Regions from separate parts of the Neobacillus sp. KR4-4 genome, predicted to be linked through region 2. Evidence: predicted binding sites of a transcription regulator. Region 2 holds the regulator's gene; the other holds the start of a gene.
The links. Region 2 encodes Rex, which represses fermentation and respiration genes when NADH is low (regulators of the CRP and FNR family bind a similar motif). Its sites were predicted from a motif close to TTGTGAAATATTTCACAA; they were not measured.
Positions count from the first base shown of each region.

Region 1: a site for Rex is predicted at 2,496-2,513, ahead of ACE198_RS02475 (AtpZ/AtpI family protein). Genes of this name have one in related genera too.

Region 1 is NZ_JBHHJU010000002.1:154,079-158,296, reverse strand. It holds gene ACE198_RS02480 (S8 family serine peptidase) at 91-2,307, shown strand; gene ACE198_RS02475 (AtpZ/AtpI family protein) at 2,668-2,892, shown strand; gene ACE198_RS02470 (ATP synthase subunit I) at 2,895-3,269, shown strand; gene atpB (F0F1 ATP synthase subunit A) at 3,292-4,005, shown strand; gene atpE (F0F1 ATP synthase subunit C) at 4,081-4,218, shown strand, end outside.
Region 2 is NZ_JBHHJU010000040.1:34,858-39,075, reverse strand. It holds gene ACE198_RS26075 (ABC transporter ATP-binding protein) at 1-861, opposite strand, end outside; gene moaC (cyclic pyranopterin monophosphate synthase MoaC) at 1,039-1,536, shown strand; gene ACE198_RS26065 (redox-sensing transcriptional repressor Rex) at 1,572-2,231, shown strand; gene ACE198_RS26060 (sulfite exporter TauE/SafE family protein) at 2,443-3,195, shown strand; gene dcuS (DcuS/MalK family sensor histidine kinase) at 3,337-4,218, shown strand, end outside.

The DNA of each region.
Region 1 (4,218 bases), on a different contig from region 2:
ATTGCGTCAATGAGCGAATTTAAAAAATATCCATTTTTGCATACTTTCCCCCCTCAATGAAAACGATATGGAAAAAGGGGAAATCTGCTGATGAAACTTCTACTGGCATTACTGCTAGCTTTTCAAACTCCTAAAATACTCATTCATCCTTCCATTACCGAAAGCATGCAGGAAACCACCGCGATTATTATTCTGGACAAACCACACACCGAAGAGGAAATCCGACAGCTCCTACAACCTTACAAAGGCGTGAAGCTGCGCCGAATATATCACGAGGCACTGGATGGTTTCTCTGTCCAAGGCAGCGCCGCCTCCCTCGCAAAACTTGCAGCGACGAGCCAGAAACAAATCACCAATGTCTCACCGGTCATACAGTATCAGGCTGAGACCGAGGAAAGTGTGGAGATTATTGGCGGGGAGGAAGTCCGCAGATTTTTCGATAATAAAAATCAAAGACTTACCGGTAAAGGAGTCACGGTTGGGGTGATTGATACTGGCGTCGACTATACACATCCGGATCTCAAGCGAAACTATGCCGGCGGCCGCGATTTGGTCGACAATGACCGTGATCCGATGGAGACGCTTGCCCTCGGTAAGGCGACCATCCATGGGACCCATGTCGCAGGGATCATTGCGGCCAATGGAAAAATCAAGGGCGTCGCCCCGGAGGCAAGAATTGTCGCGTACCGGGCGCTTGGACCGGGCGGGGGCGGAACGACAGAGCAGGTGCTGGCAGCAATAGACCAAGCCATCAAGGATAAAGTTGATATTGTTAATCTTTCCCTCGGAAATGATATCAACGGGCCAGACCTGCCGATCAGCCTTGCCCTTAACCGTGCGGTCGACCGCGGCATCGTGGCGGTGGCGGCCTCGGGGAATTCTGGGCCCAATGTGTGGAGCGTCGGCTCACCAGGAACGGCCTCGAAAGCAATCTCGGTGGGGGCATCAACGCCTACCCTCGAGACTCCATATATATCTATAGTAGGAAGTCGGGAACAATTCCAAATTGAGCCGATGGAAGGCTCGGCCACGTGGAATCTTGATCGTTCCATAGACGTAGCGGATGGAGGGCTCGGCCGACCTGATGAACTGAAACATGTCGATGGGAAAATTGCCCTCATCGAACGAGGCGTCCTAACGTTCACACAAAAAGCAGAAAATGCCCAAAAGGCGGGGGCAAAAGCGGTGCTGATCTACAATAATGTCAGCGGGGGCCGCTTCATGGGAAACCTGGACTCTCAGCTGACCATCCCTGTCGGAGCACTTGCGAAGGGTGACGGAGTTATTTTACAAAAAGAAATAAAAAAACAAACGACCGCGGCAAGGGTGGTGGTTAGCGAAGAGCGGGATCAGCTCGCCGACTTCAGCTCGCGCGGCCCTGTGACAGGCTCATGGGAAATTAAGCCGGATATTGTTGCACCTGGGGTCGCCATTAATTCGACGATTCCGGGCGGCTACCTGTCTTTGCAGGGGACGAGTATGGCTGCACCGCATGTCGCGGGGGCCTGTGCGCTAATCAAGCAGGCCCATCCGGATTGGTCCCCGGAGCAGATCAAAGCAGCGCTGATGAATACGGCAATACCACTGGCTAAATCAAGCACGGCAACGAATCCTAGACAGAGTTATTACCGCACCTTTGAACAGGGAGCCGGCCGAATTCAAGTGGATCAAGCAATCAAAACGAGCACACTCGTATCGCCTAGCAGTATGCACTTTGGGAAATTTACCGAGCAGAGTGATGTCCAGAAAGTCTCCCTCACTGTGGAAAATACGGGTTCGCATACCCAGACTTATTCGTTCGATATCCCGCCGCACGTCGATGGGCTCCACTGGCGGCTCCCGTTATCGTTTACGCTCGAACCGAAACAAACAAAGGACATCACTGTGGAGTTAACGGTTGACCCGAACGTGTTTATGGGAAAAATACAAGACGGCTTCCTCAAGCTCCATGCAGGGACCGCAACCGTTCGAATTCCGTATCTCTATGTCCTGGAGGAGCCGAACTACCCGCGCGTGATGGGCTTTGATTTTACAAATGGCGACAGACCTGGGCAGTATCGGTATGAGGTGTATTTGCCGGGTGGGGCAGAGGAATTTGGAATAGCGTTGTTTAACCCAGAGGATTATCGCTTTGTCGGCTTTTTAGATACGATTACCAATGTGAAAAAAGGACTAATTCATAGGGACATACCGAAGGAAAAACTTCCACGGGAAGGATCGTATCTGGTGAAAGTTTTTGCGAAAAAAGCGAATAAAGAGGATTTTCTCGAACGTATGATTACAATTGAGAAAACACCAGATGAATAATCATGCCCATTATAGGGGAAATGCCTTCTATATTTATGTACCATAATAAAAGTTCATAAAATTGTACCTTTAGTATAATTCTAAACGTTCACAAAATAGACACAAAATAGGCATATATCCTTCACAATTTACAATACAATAGGGATGTTGGATAAAGTTCTGGAATGGAAAATAATTCAGCGAATACTTTGTGGTATAATTCACGTAAATTCATTGACATTGACAGGGTGCTATTGTATGCTAACAAAGGGTGTAAATGATAGGGTTTTCATGTAAAAATATCTATCTGAAGATAGTATTTTGGCTATGAATTTTACCATTGCCCGCTTGACTCTCTCTCCAGAGTGAGGATGTGTTTATATGCGTAAAAACAACCGCAATCCATTTCAAGCTATGGCTTTAATGTCCGCAATTGTCTCCCAATTAGTAGGTTCCATTCTAATAGGTATTTTCTCAGGCAGATGGCTAGATCGTCAGTGGGGCACCGAGCCAATTTTCTTAATAATCGGACTGCTCATCGGTCTTGCAGCGGGCACCTATTCCATGCTTTTATCCATCCGCCATTTCTATTCAGGAGAAAAATAACTATGCCAGATTTCAGAGTTATGTACAACAGGCAGCGCAAATGGATTTTTTACTTGTTGTCCATTTATGTTCTAGGCTGGGGCTTCACATCTTATCAAACCGTATTTTTAGGACTGATTCTTGGGACATGCTTCAGTTATCTGAACCTTTGGTTCTTGGTTAGAAAGACGGAGAGTTTTGATAAAAAAGTAACTGAGGGCAAAAAGCCTAAATCCTTAGGGTCGCTCTCGAGAATGGCGATGGCTGGAATTGCCGCGTTAATCGCCTTGAGATATCCAGAGCAATTCAATATGATTTCCTTAGTGGTAGGATTGATGACATCCTATATTGTCATTATGATAGATTATTTTTACCATGCTTTGCATGTACATAAATGAAGCGGAAGCGAGGTGAGTTTACATGCATCATGAGGCTCCAGAATTTGAATTTATGGGTCTTTGGTTTAATGGCGCAAATATGCTGATGATTACGATTGCTAGTTTAATCGTTTTCTTAATAGCTGTCCTTTCTACACGAAAGTTAGCAATGAAACCCACAGGGATGCAAAACTTCTTTGAATGGGTAATGGACTTTGTAAAAGGGATCATTAACAGCACGATGGACTGGAAAGAAGGCGGAAGATTTCACATCCTTGGAATTACATTAATTATGTATATTTTTGTATCCAATATGTTAGGCCTTCCATTTTCAATCGTGGTTGATGATAAGCTTTGGTGGAAATCACCAACAGCCGACCCAATCATTACTTTGACATTGGCCGTTATGGTATTGGGACTATCCCACTATTATGGCGTCAAGTTAAAAGGTGCAAAGGGTTATGGAGAAGGGTTCTTCGCTCCGATGAAATTCTTATTCCCTTTGAAAATTATTGAGGAATTTGCCAATACGCTGACTCTTGGTCTGCGTCTATATGGTAACATTTACGCTGGTGAGTTGCTTTTATCACTATTAGCAGCAGGATTAGCCCATCAAGGTATTGCCGGTACGATCGCAGCGATTCCGCTGACAATGGTATGGCAAGGGTTCTCTATTTTCGTTGGTACGATCCAAGCTTATATTTTCACAATGTTAACAATGGTTTACTTGGCTCATAAAGTGAGTCACGACCATTAATAATACACCGTTCATTTTTATGAACACTATAAAAAAATAATTTATGTTTCATACATTTAAGGAGGAAAAAAAGTAATGACAGGATCAATTGGTGTTTTAGCAGCAGCAATCGCAATCGGTTTAGCAGCAGTAGGAGCAGGTATTGGTAACGGTCTTATCGTAGGACGTACAGTAGAAGGTATCGCTCGTCAACCAGAACATCGTGGTTTACTA
Region 2 (4,218 bases):
CGTTGATGCACGTGCCAAATTCCGGTTGATAAAATCCTGAAGATCTGCCACCTCTTGCTGTTGCTTTTCAAAAAGCTTTAAATCACGCTCATAATTGGCCGCTTTTTGATCTAGGTAGGCACTATAGTTGCCTGTGAATCGTTGGATTTGCTTACGGGAGACTTCATATACCTGCGTAACCACCTTATCTAAAAAATAGCGGTCATGGGAAACAATCAAAATGGCCCCGTGATAACTTTGTAAATATTGCTCCAGCCAGGACAGGGTATCAATATCAAGATGGTTGGTCGGCTCGTCCAATATTAAGATATCGGGCTTAGTTAATAGCAGTTTACCAAGGGCAAGACGCGTTTTCTGTCCGCCGCTTAAACTTGATATCATCAAGGATTTATCAGGGAAATTTAACCCATGGAGTACAGAACGGAGCTCTGCCTCGTATTGATATCCACCCTGCTCCTTAAATTTCACTTGAAGATGGTCGTACTCTTTTAGGATTCTCTCGTATCTTCCAGTATCATCAAATACATTAGGATCGGCCATTTGCTCTTCAAGGGCCCGAAGTGACTTTTCCATTAAACGCAGCGGTTCAAATACAGTCAACATCTCGTCCCATATCGACAAAGTGGACTCTAAACCAGTATTTTGGGCTAAATAGCCAATCATTACTTCTTTTGGTTTGATGATTTCACCGCCATCATGTGACAAGTGGCCAGCAATAATCTTCAATAATGTTGATTTTCCTGCCCCGTTGCGACCAACTAGAGCCACACGGTCTCGAGTTTGTAATTCTAATTTAATATTCGATAAAATTAGGTCAGCACCATAATATTTTTGTAGTTGATTAACCTGTAACAAAATCATTCTTTTTCACCTCTATTACATAGGTTTAGTGTACCTTATTCCCCGTATATCGGCAATAAACTGAGGCGCAGATTAGGTGGATGAAGGTGTTAAATCGGCAAAAACCTTGAATTTCGTTCAAAGTTTCACAGACAGATAAGGAAAAATAGTGTATGATTTGAAGGGAGGATTATTTATATGGCAGAATTAACGCATTTTAATGAAGAAGGCCGAGCAAAAATGGTCGATGTCAGTGATAAGCCAGAAACAGCACGGACGGCACTTGCTCATTCCAGTATTACAGTTAGGAAAGAAATTTACGATAGAATTACGAATCACGCGATAAAAAAAGGTGATGTCTTAGCAGTGGCACAGGTAGCTGCGGTCATGGCAGCAAAGAAGACGTGGGATTTGATTCCGATGTGTCATCCGATCCCCTTAACGGGGGTTAATATATCTTTTTCCTGGGAGCAGGACACAGAAGAGAATTATCGCTTAAATATATCGGCAGCCGTTAAAACCAAGGGGAATACAGGTGTAGAAATGGAAGCGTTAACAGCTGCGTCAGCATGCGCTTTAACGGTTTATGATATGTGTAAAGCCGTTGATAAAGGTATGGTGATTGGCCCTACATATCTTGTCGAAAAAACAGGCGGTAAAAATGGTGATTTTAAGAGAAACGAAAAAGTTAAATGATTTTTAACTAAATTATCCATGGGGTGTGGGAGATTATGAGTAATGAAACAATGAAAATACCACAGGCGACAGCCAAACGGCTGCCCCTTTATTACCGATTTCTTAAAAACCTGCATTCTTCCGGTAAGCAAAGGGTTTCATCAGCCGAACTAAGTGAAGCCGTAAAGGTCGACTCAGCCACGATTCGCCGCGATTTTTCTTATTTCGGAGCATTAGGAAAAAAAGGTTATGGGTATAATGTCAATTATTTGATTTCCTTCTTTCGTAAAACCTTGGACCAGGATGAATTAACAAAGGTTGCTTTAATAGGGGTAGGGAATTTGGGCACGGCATTTTTAAACTATAATTTTTTAAAGAATAATAACACGAAAATAGAATGTGCCTTTGATGTGGATCCAGAAAAAATGGGAACGAAAATTCGCGAGGTCCCGGTTTATCATATGGATGAATTGGAGAAGGTTTTATCTGAGGGGGGTATATCCGTTGCGATATTAACGGTTCCAGCCCCAGTTGCACAGATGATTACTGATCGACTTGTGAGTGCAAATATAAAGGGAATATTAAACTTTACGCCAGCACGCTTAAATGTTCCCCCGCAAATTAGAGTCCATCATATTGACTTAGCAGTGGAACTGCAATCGCTTGTTTATTTTTTAAAGCATTATCCGACGGTGGAATTAGAGGAAGAAGAATAGTAATTTAGTTAAGAGCAGAGCTTTTCACAACATTTGTGGAGAGCTCTTTTGTATGCTTCATACCCTGCTTTTTTTAATTACATAATCTATCAAAATACTGAGGGCTGGACTAAGATGTAGGTAGTTTATTTGCAAGCGATTACTATCGGGATTATAGATCACACATTCCCTAGAGTGACATCTAGGGTTTTTGCAATTGGAGGGGATGAAGTTGGCGATCGTGCTGACTATGTTTGTACTTGGGGTATTATTAGGATTTGTCGGAGCAGGAGGTTCTGGCTTTATTATTGCCATTTTAACAGTGGTTTTTGGAGTTCCCATCCATGTCGCTTTAGGGACATCTTTAGCTGCCATGGTGTTTACTACCTTGTCAGGTGCGTACAGTCATTTTCGGCAAGGAAATATTTCGATTAAAACGGGTCTAATTGTCGGAGGATTTGGGTCGATTGCTTCCTATTTTGGTTCAAAGCTAGCTGGTTTGATTCCCATCCATTCCTTGCATTGGTTAACCGCAGGGATGTTGTTTCTATCCGCTTTGATCTTGGTCGTACGATTGTTTATTGTTCAAAAAATTAAGGCAAACTATAAAAAAGACGAACCAAGCAACCTTCTTCTTATTAAGAAAGCAGCGCTAGTCGGTTTGGTTACCGGGTTGATGTCTGGGACATTTGGGATTGGTGCTGCACCGTTCATTCAAATCGGACTGCTTTTAATCTTGGGACTTACGCTTAAACAATCGGTGGGTACAACCATGCTTGTTATTCTGCCCATCGCTTTAGCAGGGGGAGCTGGCTATTATTTTCAAGGATACTTGAACTTCCCATTGTTAATTGAAGTGGTGGCAGGAACCATGATTGGTTCTTATGTCGGGGCCAAGTTTACGGACTTTGCACCTCAGCCCGTTTTAAAAAGTGCGATGGTCCTGACCCCTATTTTAGCAGGAGCTATATTACTGATAAGTTAAAGAAAGCTTCTAATGCTGCAAAGTTCTGTCATAGCAAGCTTTGCAGCTTTTTTGCGTTTACTTTACTTACCTGAATGATTACATTGTCATCAAGGGGTGCATCAAGATGGTGCCTGACACCCGGTACAGCTGGAGGGAAATATGAGAAGGGGCAGATGGAGTTTAAAATCAGTGATTATTGTATTCGTTTGTGTAGTGGTTACTTTTTCGCTGTTGATAACGGATTTACTTATAAGTTCCAGAATTGCTTCAGAGACGGAAAAGAATCAGGCGGAGCAAGCAAGAAGTGTAGCTCGCATGGTTGCACATAGTCCGCTTGTGATTGAGGCGATGAGTGGGAAACGCGATGAAAAGGACATTCAAAGCTATGCAAATGAAATGAGGAAAGTTACAAATGTTTACTTTATTGTCGTGATGGATATGAATGCCATTCGAAAATCCCACCCCGACAGTAATAAAATAGGGTTGCCATTCAGGGGTGGAGATGAAGGACCTGTTTTAAAAGGAAGAGAGCATGCGTCAATATCAAAGGGATCGCTGGGACCTTCATTACGCTCTTTTACACCCATTAAGGACGAAAAAGGGAAACAAATCGGGGCAGTGGCCGTTGGGATTTCGCTGGATAATGTGGAAAAGGCCGTCAAAAAGAGCCGAACTGGGATCTATATTGGAACCCTGATCGGTCTATTAATCGGTGTTCTTGGGGCTGTTATTTTAGCTAGATATATCAAAAAAATCTTACTTGGGCTTGAGCCGTTTGCGATCGCAAAATTATTAGAAGAAAGAAGCGCTATGCTTCAATCCGTCAGAGAAGGAATTGTCGCGGTTGATCAAGAGTCAAAGATAACACTTGTCAACCGAGCTGCTTTAAAGATGTTTCACAAGGCAGGACTGCCGGATAATCCGATGGGGGTAAATATAGAAAGGTATTTGTCTACCACGCGCTTAAAAGATCTCTTACAAACGGGTAAAGCTGAATTGGATGAAGAACAGAATTTAAATGGAATGACCATTTTAACTAAT